Regions from separate parts of the Kribbella speibonae genome, predicted to be linked through region 1. Evidence: riboswitches for the same ligand, from Rfam matches in the RefSeq annotation. Region 1 holds a riboswitch; the other holds the start of a gene.
What was found. A riboswitch is a leader RNA that binds a small molecule or an ion and turns the genes downstream of it on or off. The one in region 1 is predicted to bind thiamine pyrophosphate.

Region 1 (7,170 bases):
TCTTGCCGCGGGGGGAACCGACGGCGGGTTTGGGGGGATGGATCGTGTTGCTGCGTGGTGCGCTGGGGGCGGTTGCTCTGGTGGTGCTGGTGGGTGGGTGTGGGGCGGAGTCGGGTACGTCGGCGGGGGATGAGCCGGAACCGACTACCAGGCTGGAGGGCAGCGTCTCGTCCGGTTCGGTCACCACGCGGGGGCCGGCGGCTCCGGTCACCACGATCCCGCCGTACGGGACGCCGGCGCCGCCGACCGTGACGGTCAAGGCGGTGCCTGTGACGACCACGAAGGAGGTCGTGGAGTTTCGGGTGATTCCGTTCAAGAAGAAGACGGTGACGGACAGTTCTTTGCCGAAGGGCGAGAAGGAGGTTCGTACGGCGGGGGTGAACGGTACGCGGCGGCTCATCTACCGGGTCACGTTCGTGAACGGCGTACAGACCGGTAAGCGGTTGGTTCGGCAGGAGGTGGCGAAGGCGCCTCGGTCGCAGGTGACGGCGGTGGGGACGAAGGTTGAGGAGCCGGAGCAGTCGGGTGGGTGCGATTCGAACTACTCAGGGTGCGTTCCGATTGCCAGTGACGTCGACTGCTCGGGCGGGAGTGGGAACGGGCCGGAGTACGTCGACGGTCCGATCGAGGTTGTCGGCTCAGATACTTACCGTCTCGACGCCGACCACGACGGGATCGCCTGCGAGTAGCTCAGCGCGCGCGGGTCGCGGCGAACGAGTCAAGCGCGCCGGGTGGCGGTGAGGGATACGGAGAGGGCTACCTGCGGGTGGATGAGGGCCGTGGTCAGCGCGTTCCAGTTGGCGTGCCAGGTGTGGCGGTTGATGGGGTGGGACGTTTGTAGGTGGAGTTCGTCGGGGGTTTGGGTGAGGGCGAACGGGATGGTGAGCGGGTGGGTCACGCCGCGGATTGTCAGGTCGCCGGTCACGTCGACGTGGTCTGGGTCGGTCGGTACGACGTCGGTGGCGACGAACGTCATCGCCGGGTACGTCGACGTACCGAAGAAGTCCTGGCGTAGTTGAGAGTCGCGGCGGGCGTTGCCGGTGTCGACGCTCTCCAGTTGGACGGTGAGCCAGCCGGTCGACGCCGCCGGGTCCGCGGCGTTCACAAAAAAGGCGCCCTCGAACGTCGTGAAGCGGCCGTGCACCTTGCCGCCCACGCGGTGCGCGGCCACGAACCCGATCCGGGTCCGCTCCCCATCGAGTACGTAATCGTCGCTCATACCCCGTACGACGAGGTAGCCCGCGGAACTGTCAGTCGATCACAGCGGTGGTGATGCGCCGTGGCGTGATGTCGAACATCGAGTCCTCGGGTGGGTGCGCCAGGTAGGCCGCGCGGTGCTCCGAAGGTAGGTACTTCTCCACCATCGCGTTCAGCAGGTCTGGATCAAGCGGGAAGAACCGCGCCACGCCCTGCATGTTGACGTACCGAGCCGTTGCACCGTCGGCCGACTGGATCGAGAGTGACAGCTCACCCGTGCCGGTCCGGTGCAGCCGGGTCTTCTTGGATTTAGCCGGTGTCATCACCTGGAATCTGTTCTCGTCAGGCAGGTGGTGGAACCACACCGGCGTCACATGCGGCGACCACCCCGGGTCGTCGACGGCCAGCACGGCCACCAGCGGCTGCGCCAGGAACTCGGCTATCTCATCGTCGTCCATCGCTCGGAAACCCATGAAATCAACGCTCCCACCTGCCACCGACAATCCATACTTCATGTCGTGGAAAGGGAGATGCGGTGCTCACCTATGTCCTGAACTCGCAGGATCTGGCCGACATCAGGTTCGCGGTGTCGCCGGTGGCGGAGACGGTGCTGTCGTTGCGTGCGCTGAAGGATCCCGGCCGGTTCCCGCTGCAGCTCGGCTGGGTTCGGGCCGTTCAGCCGCAGGTCGCCGCGCTGGATTGGTCCGTACTGCAGTGGCTCGTCAACGACACCATGGGCAGCCCGGACTTCCTGACGCCACGACCGACCTCACCGCTGACCCAGCTCTCCGACGAGCTCGACGTGATCGCAAACGTCGCACCTGAGACCTTCGAGCGCCAACTCGTAGCGGTCAACGGCGAGCTGCCAGAAGATCTAACCAGAGACAAGGTGGTCCAAACCCTGAGCCAGTACTGGGACGCCGTCATGGCGCCGTACTGGGGCCGCATGCGCACCCTCCTGTCCGCCGACATCAGCTACCGCGGTCACGTCGTCACCCAGCAAGGAACCGGCGCGATGCTCAACGGTCTGGGCCCGGCGATCACGTACGCCGATGGGCTGCTCGAGGTCGACCGTGTGGCCGAGCAGAGCCGCACCGAACACGTCGACGGTCGCGGGCTCGTACTGCAGCCGACCCTGTTCGGACCGCACGCCGTCATCCCGTTCGACCCCGGCGCCGAGCCGCTGCTCGGCTACCCGCCACGCGGTCAGGCCCACCTGTGGTCCGTCGTCGAGCCGCCGTCCCGCGACGACCTCGCCCAGCTGATCGGTACGCCGAGAGCGCACATCCTCGCGCTCCTCACCCATCCCCGGACGACGACCGACCTGGCCGGCGAACTGAAGGTGACGCCGTCCGCAGTGAGCCAGCATCTCCAGCTGCTGCGCCGTACCGGGCTGGTCGAACCGCAACGCACCGGCAAACAGGTCCTCTACCGGCCGACCGAGCTCGCCACCCTGCTAACCGGGACCGTCGTCGATTGAGCTGTCAGCTATAGTCGAGAGGTCCGCGGGAGCTCGCAGGGAGTGGGCTGAGAGGGTGACTGCGCCGTCACCGACCGCTGAACCTGAATCGGGTAATTCCGGCGTAGGGAGGAAGCGATGGAATCCGTCTGGGTGAACGGTACGGCGATCGACGTACCGCCCGGCAAGTCGGTGGCCGAGCTGATCGCGGAGTACTCCGATCGTGCCACCGGGATCGCGGTCGCGGTGAACCAGAACGTGCTGACCAAGGCCGAGTGGGCGCAGACCACGCTCGAGCCGGGCGACCGGGTCGAGATCGTCAGCGCGACCCAGGGAGGCTGACATGGATGATCCACTGGAGCTCGGCGGGCGGACGTACACGTCGCGACTCATCATGGGGACCGGCGGTTCGGCCAACCTGGAAGTGATGGAGGAGGCATTGATTGCCTCCGGCACCCAACTGACCACGGTCGCGATGCGCCGCCTCGGCACCGGGCACGAGGGCTCGGTGCTCGACGTCCTGAAGAAGCACGGTATCGACGTCCTGCCGAACACGGCCGGCTGCCACACCGCGGCCGAGGCCGTGCTGACCGCGAAGCTGGCCCGTGAGGCGCTCGGGACCGACCTGATCAAGGTCGAGGTCGTGGCCGACGACCATCTGCTGCTGCCGGACCCGGTCGAGCTGCTCGATGCCGTGGACGCCTTGGTGGCCGACGGTTTCACCGTGCTGCCGTACACGAACGACGACCCGATCCTGGCCCGCCGCCTGGAGCAGGCCGGTTGTGCGGCCGTGATGCCGTTGGCCGCACCCATCGGTTCGGCGCTCGGGATCCGGAACCCGCACAACATCGCGCTGATCGCCGAGGCGGCGAACGTCCCGGTGATCGTGGACGCCGGCATCGGTACGGCGAGTGACGCCGCGCTCGCGATGGAACTCGGCTGCGCCGCCGTGATGCTCGCGACCCCGGTGACCCGCGCGGAGAAGCCCGCCCTGATGGCGGCCGCGATGCGCGACGCCGTCTCGGCAGGCCGGAACGCACGCCTCGCCGGCCGTGTGCCGAAGAGATGGCAGTCGGCGCTGGCGTCGTCGCCTACAACTGGCCTGCCAACGTTTTAGCCTCCGCCGCGTCCACCGCACGGTCCAGCAGGAGCGCGGTGAGCGACAGCGTCAGGTCCTGGTTCGGCTGCAACGTCAACGGCTCGTCCCACGCGAGCGCCGGGCACGCGCCGACGTACTCGGCGGTGCGCAGGAACCACGGCCGCACCCGCTCCGGCTGGAACAACAGCAGACTGACACCACCCTGAACGAGGGCGAGCCACGGACTGCTCGATCCGAAGGCCGCGTCCCGCCCGTCGCCGTCGGCGCTCAGCACGGTCGTCGCTCCGGACGGCAGTCGCCAGAAGATCCCGCCGTACCCTGCGCCCTCGCGTCCACAGGTCGCCGGGCTGTCGATCCGGATCGAGCCGTACCGGGCGGTCAGCACGCTGTGCCAGTCAAGGCGCCAGCCACCGAAGGCGAGATCACCGGTGAGGCGCCGGCGTTCGACCAGTTGGGGCCGGCCCTGTTCGTCGTACCAGGTGATGTCGTCGACCAGCTCATGACGGTCGACGGTGACGCCTCGGCTGCGTTGCTGACCGTGGTTCGTGAGGAGGGTCGGGCCTTGACCACGGACGTACGTCCGGCCGCCCCAGTGCGAGGTGCCGTTGACCTGCGCGATCGACAGTGAGAGCCCGTAGTGGTGCCGATGGTCGACCGGGCTGACCTCGGTCAGCGGGTGCCCGGCGAGCGTCCGGACCGGGTGCAGGTACGGCCGCGGGGCGTGCACCTGCGGCATCCGCCGGCCGAACTCGTACCGCGCGAGCAGCCCCTCCGAACTTCCGAGCGCGAAGATGTCCCCCTGCTGCTGCCACCCGATCCGGTCGGCCGCACCGTCGCCCTGCATCCGCGGCTCCGGCGGCACCGGACCGGTACTCGCCCGCACCGCCAGCCGCAACTCAGGTACGGCGTCAACGCCATCCGAAGACCCACTGATCGACGCGTGCATCCGCTGCCACGCAAGCTCGCCGAGGTCCGTCTGCGGCACCCGCACGGTTGTCAGCGACGGTACGGCGAACCGCGCGAGGCCGATGTCGTCCATCCCGGTCACCGACAGATCGTCCGGTACGGCGACCCCGACCTCGTTCAACCGCGCCAGCAACCCGAACGCCACCAGATCGTTGAACGCGACGACCGCGGTGACCTGCGCGTCGAGCACCCGCTCCACGGCGGCGTACCCGTCCTCGATCGACCGGCCGCACTCGAGCCGGACGAGCTCCAGCCCCGGGATCTCCCGCTCGGCGACCGCGAGCGCCTGCAGCCGCAGCACGTTCGACGCGCTCGCCGCCGGGCCGGACAGGAACGCGAGCCGTCGGTGCCCGAGACCGACCAGGTGATCGACGACGATCCGTACGCCGCGGCCGTAGTCGACGACCACCGACGCCACCTCCGCCGGCCCTTGACGGTTGACCAGGATCACCGGCTGCACCTGCGGCAGGAGCTCGAGCAACGCCTCCTCGTCCATCCGCGGCGAGACCATGATCAGCGCGTCGCAGCGGCGCCGCGCCTCGATCGCGATCGCCGCCTCGGCGTCCGGGTCCTCGTCGGTCTCGGCGACCAGCACCTTGTACCCGGCCGCCGCGGACGCGTTCGTGATGCCGCGCAGGATCTGCTGGAACAGCGGGTTGCCGAGGTCCGGGACGACCAGCGCGACCATGTTCGTCCGGCCCAGCGACAGGCTCCGGGCGAGGTCGCTCGGCCGGTAGTTGAGCCGCTCCGCCGCGGCGCGCACCCGGGCGACGATCTCGGGTGCGACACTGAGCCGCCCGTTCATCACCCGGGACACGGTCGCCCGCGACACCTCCGCCGCCCGCGCGACGTCGGCAATCGTGATCGAGTCCTTCGGTGTCCGTCCCACCCCCGTATCCTCTCCCGATGGAAACCGGTTTCTCAACCCCGTCCGGGGTATATCTGGTCCATGACTGAGTTGGACTATCCGCAGGTGAACGGGGTTGCGCCGGGCAACGGGTACAGCCATGTGGTGACCGGAATCGGCCAGTGGGTGGCGATCTCCGGGCAGGTCGCACTGGACGCGAACGGGCAGTTCGTCGGCCGCGACGACCCTGCGGCGCAGGCGGAGCAGGTGTTCGCGAACCTGACGCGCTGCCTGACAGCGGCCGACGCGACGTTCGAGAACGTGGTGAAGCTGACGTACTTCGTCACCGACATGTACTACCTGCCGGAGATCCGGATCGTCCGCGACAAATACATCCCGGGCCCGAAGCCCGCGAGTTCCGCGGTGCAGGTGGCGTCCCTGTTCAGTCCGCTGGCTCTGCTCGAGATCGAGGCCTTCGCGATCGTCTAACGCAGTACGTCGACTGCGACCCGGGCCGCCTCGCCGATCGCGGCCTCGACGCGTGGCTGGCGGAAGTCGCCGCGGGCGGCGAGCGTGAGGATCGCGATCGCGAACGCCGCCCCGTCGGGCAGGGTGACCACCGCCGCCTCGTGCCGCAGCGCGCCGAACGTTCCGGTCTTCCCCGCGATCCGTACGCCGTCGTGCGGGAAACCGGAGGCCACCCGCTGCAGGAAGATCTGCCGGTGCATCGTCGCCTTGACGAACTCGGTCTGCTCGGCCGACAGCAACTCCCCCGCCCACAACTGCCGCAGCAGCAAGGTCAGGTCGCGCGCACTGGCCGCTGACCCGTTCGCAGCCTCGTACACGCCGATCGGGTCGGTCCGGTCGTTGTCCGCGAGTACGGCGAGCGCCGCATCCGCGTTGTCGGCGCCCGTACGGCGCTGCAGGTCTCGCAGGTTGGCCGCCGTGCCGCGGCGGACCCAGGTGCGGCGCAAGCCGAAGGACTCCAGGATTCCGGCCAGCCGGCGCAGCCCGACGATGTCCAGCAGCGCATCGGCGGCCGCGTTGTCCGACACCGTCGCCATCGACAGGGCCAGATCGCGCAGCGACACCGTAACCGGGTCCGCGAACATGGACAGCCCGGTCGGTCCGGCGGTCCGCGACGCCGGCTCGAGGGTCACTTGCTCGCGCGGATCGAGCTCGCCGAGGTCCACCAGCCGGCTGAATCCGGCGAGCAGCGGCAGCTTGTAGACCGACGCCAGCGGTACGACGACGTCCGCGTCGAGCTCGACACTCGCCTCAGGCTCGTCGAGCGAGATCGCGTGCATCCAGCCGCGGACACCGGCGTCCTCGAAGATCCCACGGATCCGGGCGTTCACGAGGCCAGCGCTTCCGTGAGCTGAGCCATCACGTCGTTCGGGCGGAGGAACGGCGTACGCGTCCTCGACCACACAAGGCGGAGACGCAGCGGCAGCGGATCGTCGGCCAGTCGATGCCGCCCGACGCCCGGTGCGATCAGTGCCGGGTCTGCCGTCACCACGATCGCCTGGCCGGCCGCGGCCATCGCCAGGCCAGCGCGTTCGTCGGTCACCACGACCGTCCCGCCGTCAGGCCGGTGCAACG
Region 2 (7,170 bases), on a different contig from region 1:
TGTGGTACCGACGGACGACGTACTCGTCGCCGGGCTGCGAACCGGGGACGAGGAGACGTTCGCGTGCCTGCTGAACGGCTGGTCGGGCTCGATGCTGCGGCTGGCCCGCTCGTTCGTGTCCACCACGGCCAGCGCCGAGGAAGTCGTCCAGGACACCTGGCTGGCCGTGTTCGAGGGAATCGGGCGCTTCGAGGGCCGCTCCTCGCTGCGGACCTGGGTGTACCGGATCCTCGTCAACATCGCGCGCAAACGGGCGACCCGGGAACAGCGGACGGTGCCGTGGACCAGCCTGGTCCCGGACCACGTGCCGACGGTCGATCCACAGCGGTTCCGGGGGCCGGGCGACCAGTACCCGGGCGGTTGGCGGGCGTTCCCGGACCGCTGGCCGACCACCGAGAGCGAGGTCCTCGCGCACGAGGTCCGTTCGACCGTGGCCGCGGCGGTCGAGAGCCTGCCGATCCGGCAGCAGGTGGTGCTGACGTTGCGAGACATCGACGGATACGGCGCCGAGGACGTATGCGCGTTGCTGGACATCTCCATGGTCAATCAGCGGGTCCTGCTGCACCGCGCACGGGCGGCCGTGCGCGGGCACCTCGAGCGTTACTTCACAGGGGTTGACGCATGACGTGCGCAGAGGTGGTCGAGCTTGTCACCGCGTACCTCGACGGCGCACTCGATCCCGAGACGGAGCAGCGGTTCGTGGAGCATCTGGCGCTCTGCGACGGCTGCGAGATCTACGTCGAGCAGATCCGGCGTACTGCCGCCGAGGTCGGGCAGGTCGAGCCCGAGGACTTGTCCGCGGAGACCCGCGACCGGCTGCTGGCGGCGTTCCGCAGCTTCCGCGCTGACCTGTAACGCCCGGCCGCGTCGACGGCACTGAATCGGTATGCCGGACGTTGAGTTCACCAACCTGTTCGCGGTCGCTCTGATCGCGTTGCTGGCCCCGCTGCTGCTCGGGCTCGCCCCGCGGCTCCGGGTGCCGGCCGTCGTACTGGAGATCGTCGCCGGGATCGTGGTCGGCCCGCACGGTCTCGGACTGGTCGACGTGGACCTGCCGCTGCAGATCGTTTCGCTGCTGGGGCTGGGCTTCCTGCTGTTCCTGGCCGGCCTGGAGATCGACGTCCACCGGTTACGCGGGCAGGTGCTGCGGCTGGCCGTTCTGGGGTATGTGGTGACGTTGCTGCTCGGTGGGCTGGTCGGCTTCGGGTTCTCCGCGGTCGGGTGGGTGCAGAGCGCACTCCTGCTTGCCGTGACGTTGTCAGCTACCTCCTTGGGTCTGGTCGTGCCAGTGCTCAAGGACGCAGGCAAAGCCGAGGGCAGCGTCGGGCAGTTCACCATCGCCGCCGCATCGGTCGCCGACTTCGCCGCCGTACTGCTGCTGTCCCTGGTGTTCTCGACCGAAGGTGGCAGTGCCGGTGAGCGGCTGGTGATGGTTGGTCTGTTCGCCCTGCTCGTGGTCGTCACCGGTCTGGTCGTCACGACCGCCGGACGGTCGCAGCGACTCGGCGGGGTGCTGCTTCGGCTGCAGGACACCACGGCGGAGATCCGGGTGCGAGCTGCTGTGGTGCTGTTGGTCGCTTTTGTTGCGCTGGCGGAGCAGTTCGGGCTGGAGACGATCCTGGGCGCGTTCCTCGCCGGTGCGGTGGTCGGGATGGTCGACCGGGACGCCACCTCGCACCCACGTTTCCGGGTCAAGCTGGATGCCTTGGGCTACGGGTTCCTGATCCCGGTGTTCTTCGTGACGAGCGGGCTCCGGCTCGATCTGCGCGGCCTGCTCGACGACCCGGCGGCGCTCGTCCGCGTACCGCTGTTCCTGCTAGCACTGCTAGCGGTTCGCGGAGTACCGGCGTACCTCGCGGTGCGGACGCTGGGAGCTCGCGCGACGGCAGCGACCGCGCTGCTGCAGGCGACGTCGCTCCCCTTCATCGTGACCGCGACGCAGATCGGCGTGGCGACCGGTCTGATGACCCCGATCACCGCCGCCGCTCTCGTCTGCGCCGGGCTCCTGTCGGTACTGCTCTTCCCGGCTGTCGCACTGGTCCTGCTCAGGCAGCCCGCCGCCGACCGATCCGACCGAGCAGCACGGCAGCCACCATCGAGACGATGATTGAGGTGTACGTCGCGCCGAGCCAGCCGGGGACGGGCTGATCGTTGAAGATCGCCTGCTGGATCTTCGTCCAGAACGGGGACCAGCCGGAAACGGTGCCTGGGTTCACCAACTGGTAGGCGACGAAGCCGATCAGCCACGCGGCGGTCGGTTGCCAGCGGAACTTCGCCGTACCGGAGACGTCCCACTTCATCTTGCTGACCACGAAGAAGTCCGCGATCGCGACCGCGAACAGCGGGATGAAGACCGAGCCGATCAGGTACAGGAACTGGGTGTAGTTGCCCAGGTCGATGAACAGCGCAATACCGGTGGCGAGGGCGCCGATCGCGATCGAGATCCACCGCCGGTCGATGTGGCCGATCAGGTTGTGGGCGGCCATCGTCGTCGAGTAGACGTTCGCGTACGCCTCGTCGACCTCGTCCACCAGCAGGACCAGCAGGGCGATCGCACCGGCCGGCAGCGTGACCAGTGCGGTGATCACGTCGTCGCTGTTGGTCCCCAGTGTCGCCACAGCGACGACACCGAGTGCGTAGTACCCGATCGCCGCCAGGCCGTAGCCGAGTGCGGAGCCGCTGAACGCGGCCTTGTTGGTCCGCGAGTGCCGCGTGTAGTCCGCGGCCAGTGGCGCGAACGACACGACGCCCGCCGCGGCCAGGTCGACCGCCGGCCAGAACCCGAACACGCTGTCCTGCGGCAAGGCGTGCACCGGCTTGCTGAGCACCTGCACGAACAGGTACACGGATGCGAGCAGCACCAGCCAGACCATGAACTTCCGCAGGATCCGCACGCTGCCGAGCGGCCGGACCGCCATCGCGGTCGCGATGATTCCGGCGAGTACGACGAACAACCAGCGCCACCGCTCACTCGTGACCGCGACCGCGGCCTGCGAGATCACGATGATCTCCATCGTCGCCCAGCCGACGTTCTGCGCGATGTTCAGGACGGTCGGCGCGATCGAGCCACGGCGGCCGAACAGACCGCGCAGGCTCGCCATCGCGGGCGCACCCGTCTGCGAGCCGAACACGGCCGCTCCGCCGAGCACCAGCGCACCGATGCCACAGCCGACGACCACCGCGAGCAGTCCTTGCCACAGCGAGCCGGTGTACGCCGCCACGAGCGCACCGGTCACCGGACCGAACAGCGAGATACCGAAGTTGCCCCAGAGCGTGAACTGGTCGAAGAAGCCGAGCGTGCGCGGCGCATCGGTGGTGAGGACGAGCGGCGCCTCGGTGGTACCGGCAGGACGAACAGCTGTATCGGTCATGAGTGACCCCACTCCCTACGCCGGCATTACCCGGTCAGGTTCAGGCGGTCGGCGACCCAGCTGTCGCCCTCTCAGCCCGCGCATCCTCGGTGCGAGCTCCCGCTTAGGTATGTGTTGCTGAGTTTAACTCGTCAGCTAGTTTCCGGGAGAGCGGCTGCTCGTTCTATGAGAGCGGCCAGCTCCGGGCCGTTCGTCACGACCGGCATGTGGGCCCCGGAGTCCAGCGTGCGGGCCTCGCCGTGGCTGAGTTCGGCGAGTCGCTCGACCCATTCCGCCGTACACAACAGGTCGTGCCTGCCGCGGACCAGAACCACCGGCGCCTGGACGTGCGGCATCACGGCGGCCAGGTCGTGGTGCCTTGACGCTTCGCCGGCACGGGCGATCGACGGCAGCGTCGTACGGGCGTATTGCGGACTGATCCGGACCAGCTTCGGTGCGTCCGGGATCGCGGAGCCGACCAACCGGACCGCACGGTCGACCCAGCTCGACAGCCGGACGTCGCCGGTCGGTGCGGCGAGTACGAGCGCGTGGGCGAGCTCCGGGTAGCGGATCGCCGTCTCGACGACGATCTGACAACTCGCCGAGTGGCCGACCAGGACGGACCGCTCGCGGATCTTCTCCGCCAGCCTCACCGCGAGGGCACGGGGATGCAGGTCCTCACGGCTGCCCGCCGGTTCGCCGTACCCGGGCAGCGTGACCACGTGGTACGGCGTGACGAGGTGCTCGACCGTCCGCGCGTACGACTCCGGGCCGAGGCCCAGGCCGGGCACAAGAACGACAGGTGCGTTCACTCCCACGGAGCCTTGGCCGGGGCGCCCTTGACGACCGGGTTCGATACGTCAGGCTTGAGCTCGCGGTACCCGAGCAGGAGGCCGACAGCGAGGATCAGCAGGCCGAAACCACCCCAGCCGTACGCCGTGGGCAGCCGGTGCACCGCGCCGTCGCTGGCACCGAGACCTGTGGACAGCACCATGATCAGCCAGACCAGGATCGGGACGAAGGAGACCGCGACCAGGAGCAGACCGGCCAGCTCAGCCGGGTCCAGCCGGCCACCGGTCTTGCGGCGGGCCAGCACGTCGCGGACCCACATCACGAGCGCGCCGGTGCCGACAACCACGAGCAGCAGCTGGCCGATCGCGTCGAGCACGTCAGTACGGAGCGGGTGGTTGAGTGGTGAGCCCGGTGCCTGTGAGATCTCCCGGAGCGCGACGCGCTGGACGGAGACGACCAGCAGCCCGTAGATCGCGGCGATGAACGCGGCCAGGCCGACAACCCTCGCGGCACGTGGGTCACGCTCGTGCCGCTCGCGGCCGTATGTCGGGAGCTCATGCGGCTCAGGACTCGCGGGAGCGCCGTACGGTGCACCGGGGCGGTAGGCCGGAGGCTGGTGGTACGCCGGGTTGCCCTGCGCAGGTGGCTGACTTTCGTAGGGCTGGGGCTGCGCGTAGGGGAACTGCTCCGGCGGAGCAGGCGGGCCGCCGTACGCGCCACCGCCGTACGGCGTGGGTGGCGCGTAGTGATGCTCCTCGTCGGGTGCCTGCTGCTTGTCGGGCTGATCGTCCCTGCCGTACGTCGGGAAGTCCTGTGACGACATCGTGTACTCCCTCCCGTCGTACCCAGTTTCTCAGGTGGCCTTGATCGTCGGCCAGGCGTTCGGCAGGCAGCCGGCCAGCCCCTTGGTCTGCTGCATCATCACCGGCGCGGGGGTCTTCGGGGTCGTGCAGGTCGAGTGCCCGTGGCCGAGCGCGTGCCCGACCTCGTGGTTGACCAGGTAGCTGCGGTACAGGTCGACCTTCCCGTTGTACGCCGGGATCGCGTACAGCCACCGCTTCGCGTTCAGCACGACACGGTCCTCGACCCGGCAGGAGACCTCACCGCCGGTGTCGAGCGGCAGACAGAGCTTGTCCGTCAGGGTCGGCGTGGCCAGGATGATCCGGAGGTCGGCGTCGACGCGGTCCGTCCGCTCGAAACTCACCGGGTGCACCGCCTGCCAGCCGCGCGGGTCCGTCAGGGTCTTGTGGATGGCCGCCGCGACCGCGGCACCGTTCACCGACACGCCCTGCTCGATCTCCACCCGGTACGTCATCTTGTCGCGGACACCGGTCGCCTTGTTGGACCCAGGCACCACCGCGAGCTTCCCGGTCGACACCAGGACGTTCGGCTTCGCACCCTTCGGCTTCCGCGTCAGCGTCGGTGCCGGCCGCAACGGAGTGGTGAATTTCTGCGTCGGCGTCGCCACCGGAACCGGCGTCGTTCGCGGCGTCACCGAAGCCACCGGCTCCTCCTGCGCAACCTCGTTGACCCCCGCAACGGCCTGCGCCGCCAAGCTGTTCCGATGCGCAACATCCGGATGCGCCACCACCACAGTCCCGAGCACCGCCAACGCGGTCACCACAAGCCACTGCCCCTTGTAAGACTTCCGCCGACTGTGCCGCCCACCCCGGCGCCGCCCAGACGTGTGTCCGCGCTGGCCGCTCCGCCGGGTGGTCATGACACGTGACCCTACCGATACCTGCCAAGGCACGAAACCCCGGTTGTGTTAAGCCGTCCTCGTCCGCAGGAATTTTCCGAAGTGGGGGACGGTGAAGGCTACGGTGCCGCGTTCGGCGGAGAAGACCAGGCCTTTTTTGATCAGGCCGTCGCGGGCTGGGGAGAGGGATTGGGGTTTGCGGTTGAGGGTGCTGGCTACCTCGGCGGTGGGGACGGAGCCGTCGTCGACGCCGATGCCCAGTTCGGCCATGGCGCGCATGTACTCGCGTTCGGCGGGGGTGGCTCGTTCGTAGCGGGAGCCGAAGAAGCCCACGGTCAGTTCGGCGGACGCTTCGGGGCCTGCGACGGCGACGTCCTTGATGGTGATGGGTGAGGTCGGCGCGTGGTCCCAGGTGGAGTGCGCGAACGCCTGCACGAAGTACGGGTACCCGTCCGTCTGCGCGTACAGCTCGTCGAGCGCCTCCTCGTCGTACTGCACGCCTTCGCTCTCCGCCGGCACCATCAGCGCGCGGTCGCACGCCTCGCGCGCCAGACGGTCCACCCGGATGTAGCGGAACAGCCGCTCGGAGTACGACTTCGAGGCCGACAGTACGGCGGGCAGATGCGGCAGGCCCGCTCCGACGACGACCAGCGGCGCGCTCTGCTGCGAGATCTCGTGACATGCGGCGCACAGCGCGGACAGGTCGTCCGCACTGATGTCCTGCATCTCGTCGATGAACAGCCCGACCCCGACGGTCAGGTCACCGGCCAGGTCCGCGGCGTCGGTGAACAGCTCGATCAGATCCATCTCCAGGTCACCGGAGTCGGCCCGGCCCTTCGCGGCGGCCACGTCCACCGGCGGATGCCAGCGGATGCCCTTCCGGTCATTGGCCGCAGTACGCAGCGCGAAGGCCTTCAGTACGGCGCTGAACTGGTCGACCTTCTCGTCGTCGCGGTGCCGGTGTCCCAGCTCCCGCATCGCCGTGTGCAGCGCCTGCGCGATCGGCAACCGGATGCTCTGGTCCGGTCGCGCCTCGATCTTCCCGGTGCCCCAGGCCCGCTTGATCGCCTGCGAACGCAGTGTGTTGAGCAGCACCGTCTTACCGACGCCCCGGAGTCCGCTGAGCACCAGGCTCCGCTCGGGTCTGCCTGCCGCGACCCGTTCGAGCACCACCTCGAACTGCCGCACCTCGGTGTCGCGTCCGGCCAGCTCAGGCGGCCGCTGACCGGCGCCGGGCGCATAGGGATTCCGGATCGGATCCATGCTTTCACTGTATGAGGCCGTCTAGCGTTATCCGTAGATTGACCGATCAACGACGAGAGCGTGTCG

Region 2: linked by a shared signal. The riboswitch ahead of E0H92_RS01070 (purine-cytosine permease family protein) and the one ahead of thiS (sulfur carrier protein ThiS) in region 1 are both predicted to bind thiamine pyrophosphate.

Annotation. Positions count from the first base shown of each region.
Region 1 is NZ_SJKC01000006.1:492,036-499,205, reverse strand. Features, by position in the region: gene E0H92_RS44810 (G5 domain-containing protein) at 45-689, shown strand; gene E0H92_RS36650 (YceI family protein) at 719-1,219, opposite strand; gene E0H92_RS36645 (pyridoxamine 5'-phosphate oxidase family protein) at 1,251-1,655, opposite strand; gene E0H92_RS36640 (DUF5937 family protein) at 1,733-2,677, shown strand; TPP riboswitch at 2,693-2,804, shown strand; gene thiS (sulfur carrier protein ThiS) at 2,795-2,998, shown strand; gene E0H92_RS36630 (thiazole synthase) at 3,000-3,773, shown strand; gene E0H92_RS36625 (DUF6807 family protein) at 3,748-5,610, opposite strand; gene E0H92_RS36620 (RidA family protein) at 5,671-6,057, shown strand; gene E0H92_RS36615 (serine hydrolase) at 6,054-6,926, opposite strand; gene E0H92_RS36610 (LysR family transcriptional regulator) at 6,923-7,170, opposite strand, start outside.
Region 2 is NZ_SJKC01000001.1:198,118-205,287, forward strand. Features, by position in the region: gene E0H92_RS01055 (RNA polymerase sigma factor) at 1-625, shown strand, start outside; gene E0H92_RS01060 (anti-sigma factor family protein) at 622-855, shown strand; gene E0H92_RS01065 (cation:proton antiporter) at 887-2,107, shown strand; gene E0H92_RS01070 (purine-cytosine permease family protein) at 2,046-3,371, opposite strand; TPP riboswitch at 3,367-3,484, opposite strand; gene E0H92_RS01075 (alpha/beta fold hydrolase) at 3,503-4,162, opposite strand; gene E0H92_RS01080 (hypothetical protein) at 4,159-4,965, opposite strand; gene E0H92_RS01085 (DUF3152 domain-containing protein) at 4,996-5,766, opposite strand; gene E0H92_RS01090 (ATP-binding protein) at 5,911-7,104, opposite strand.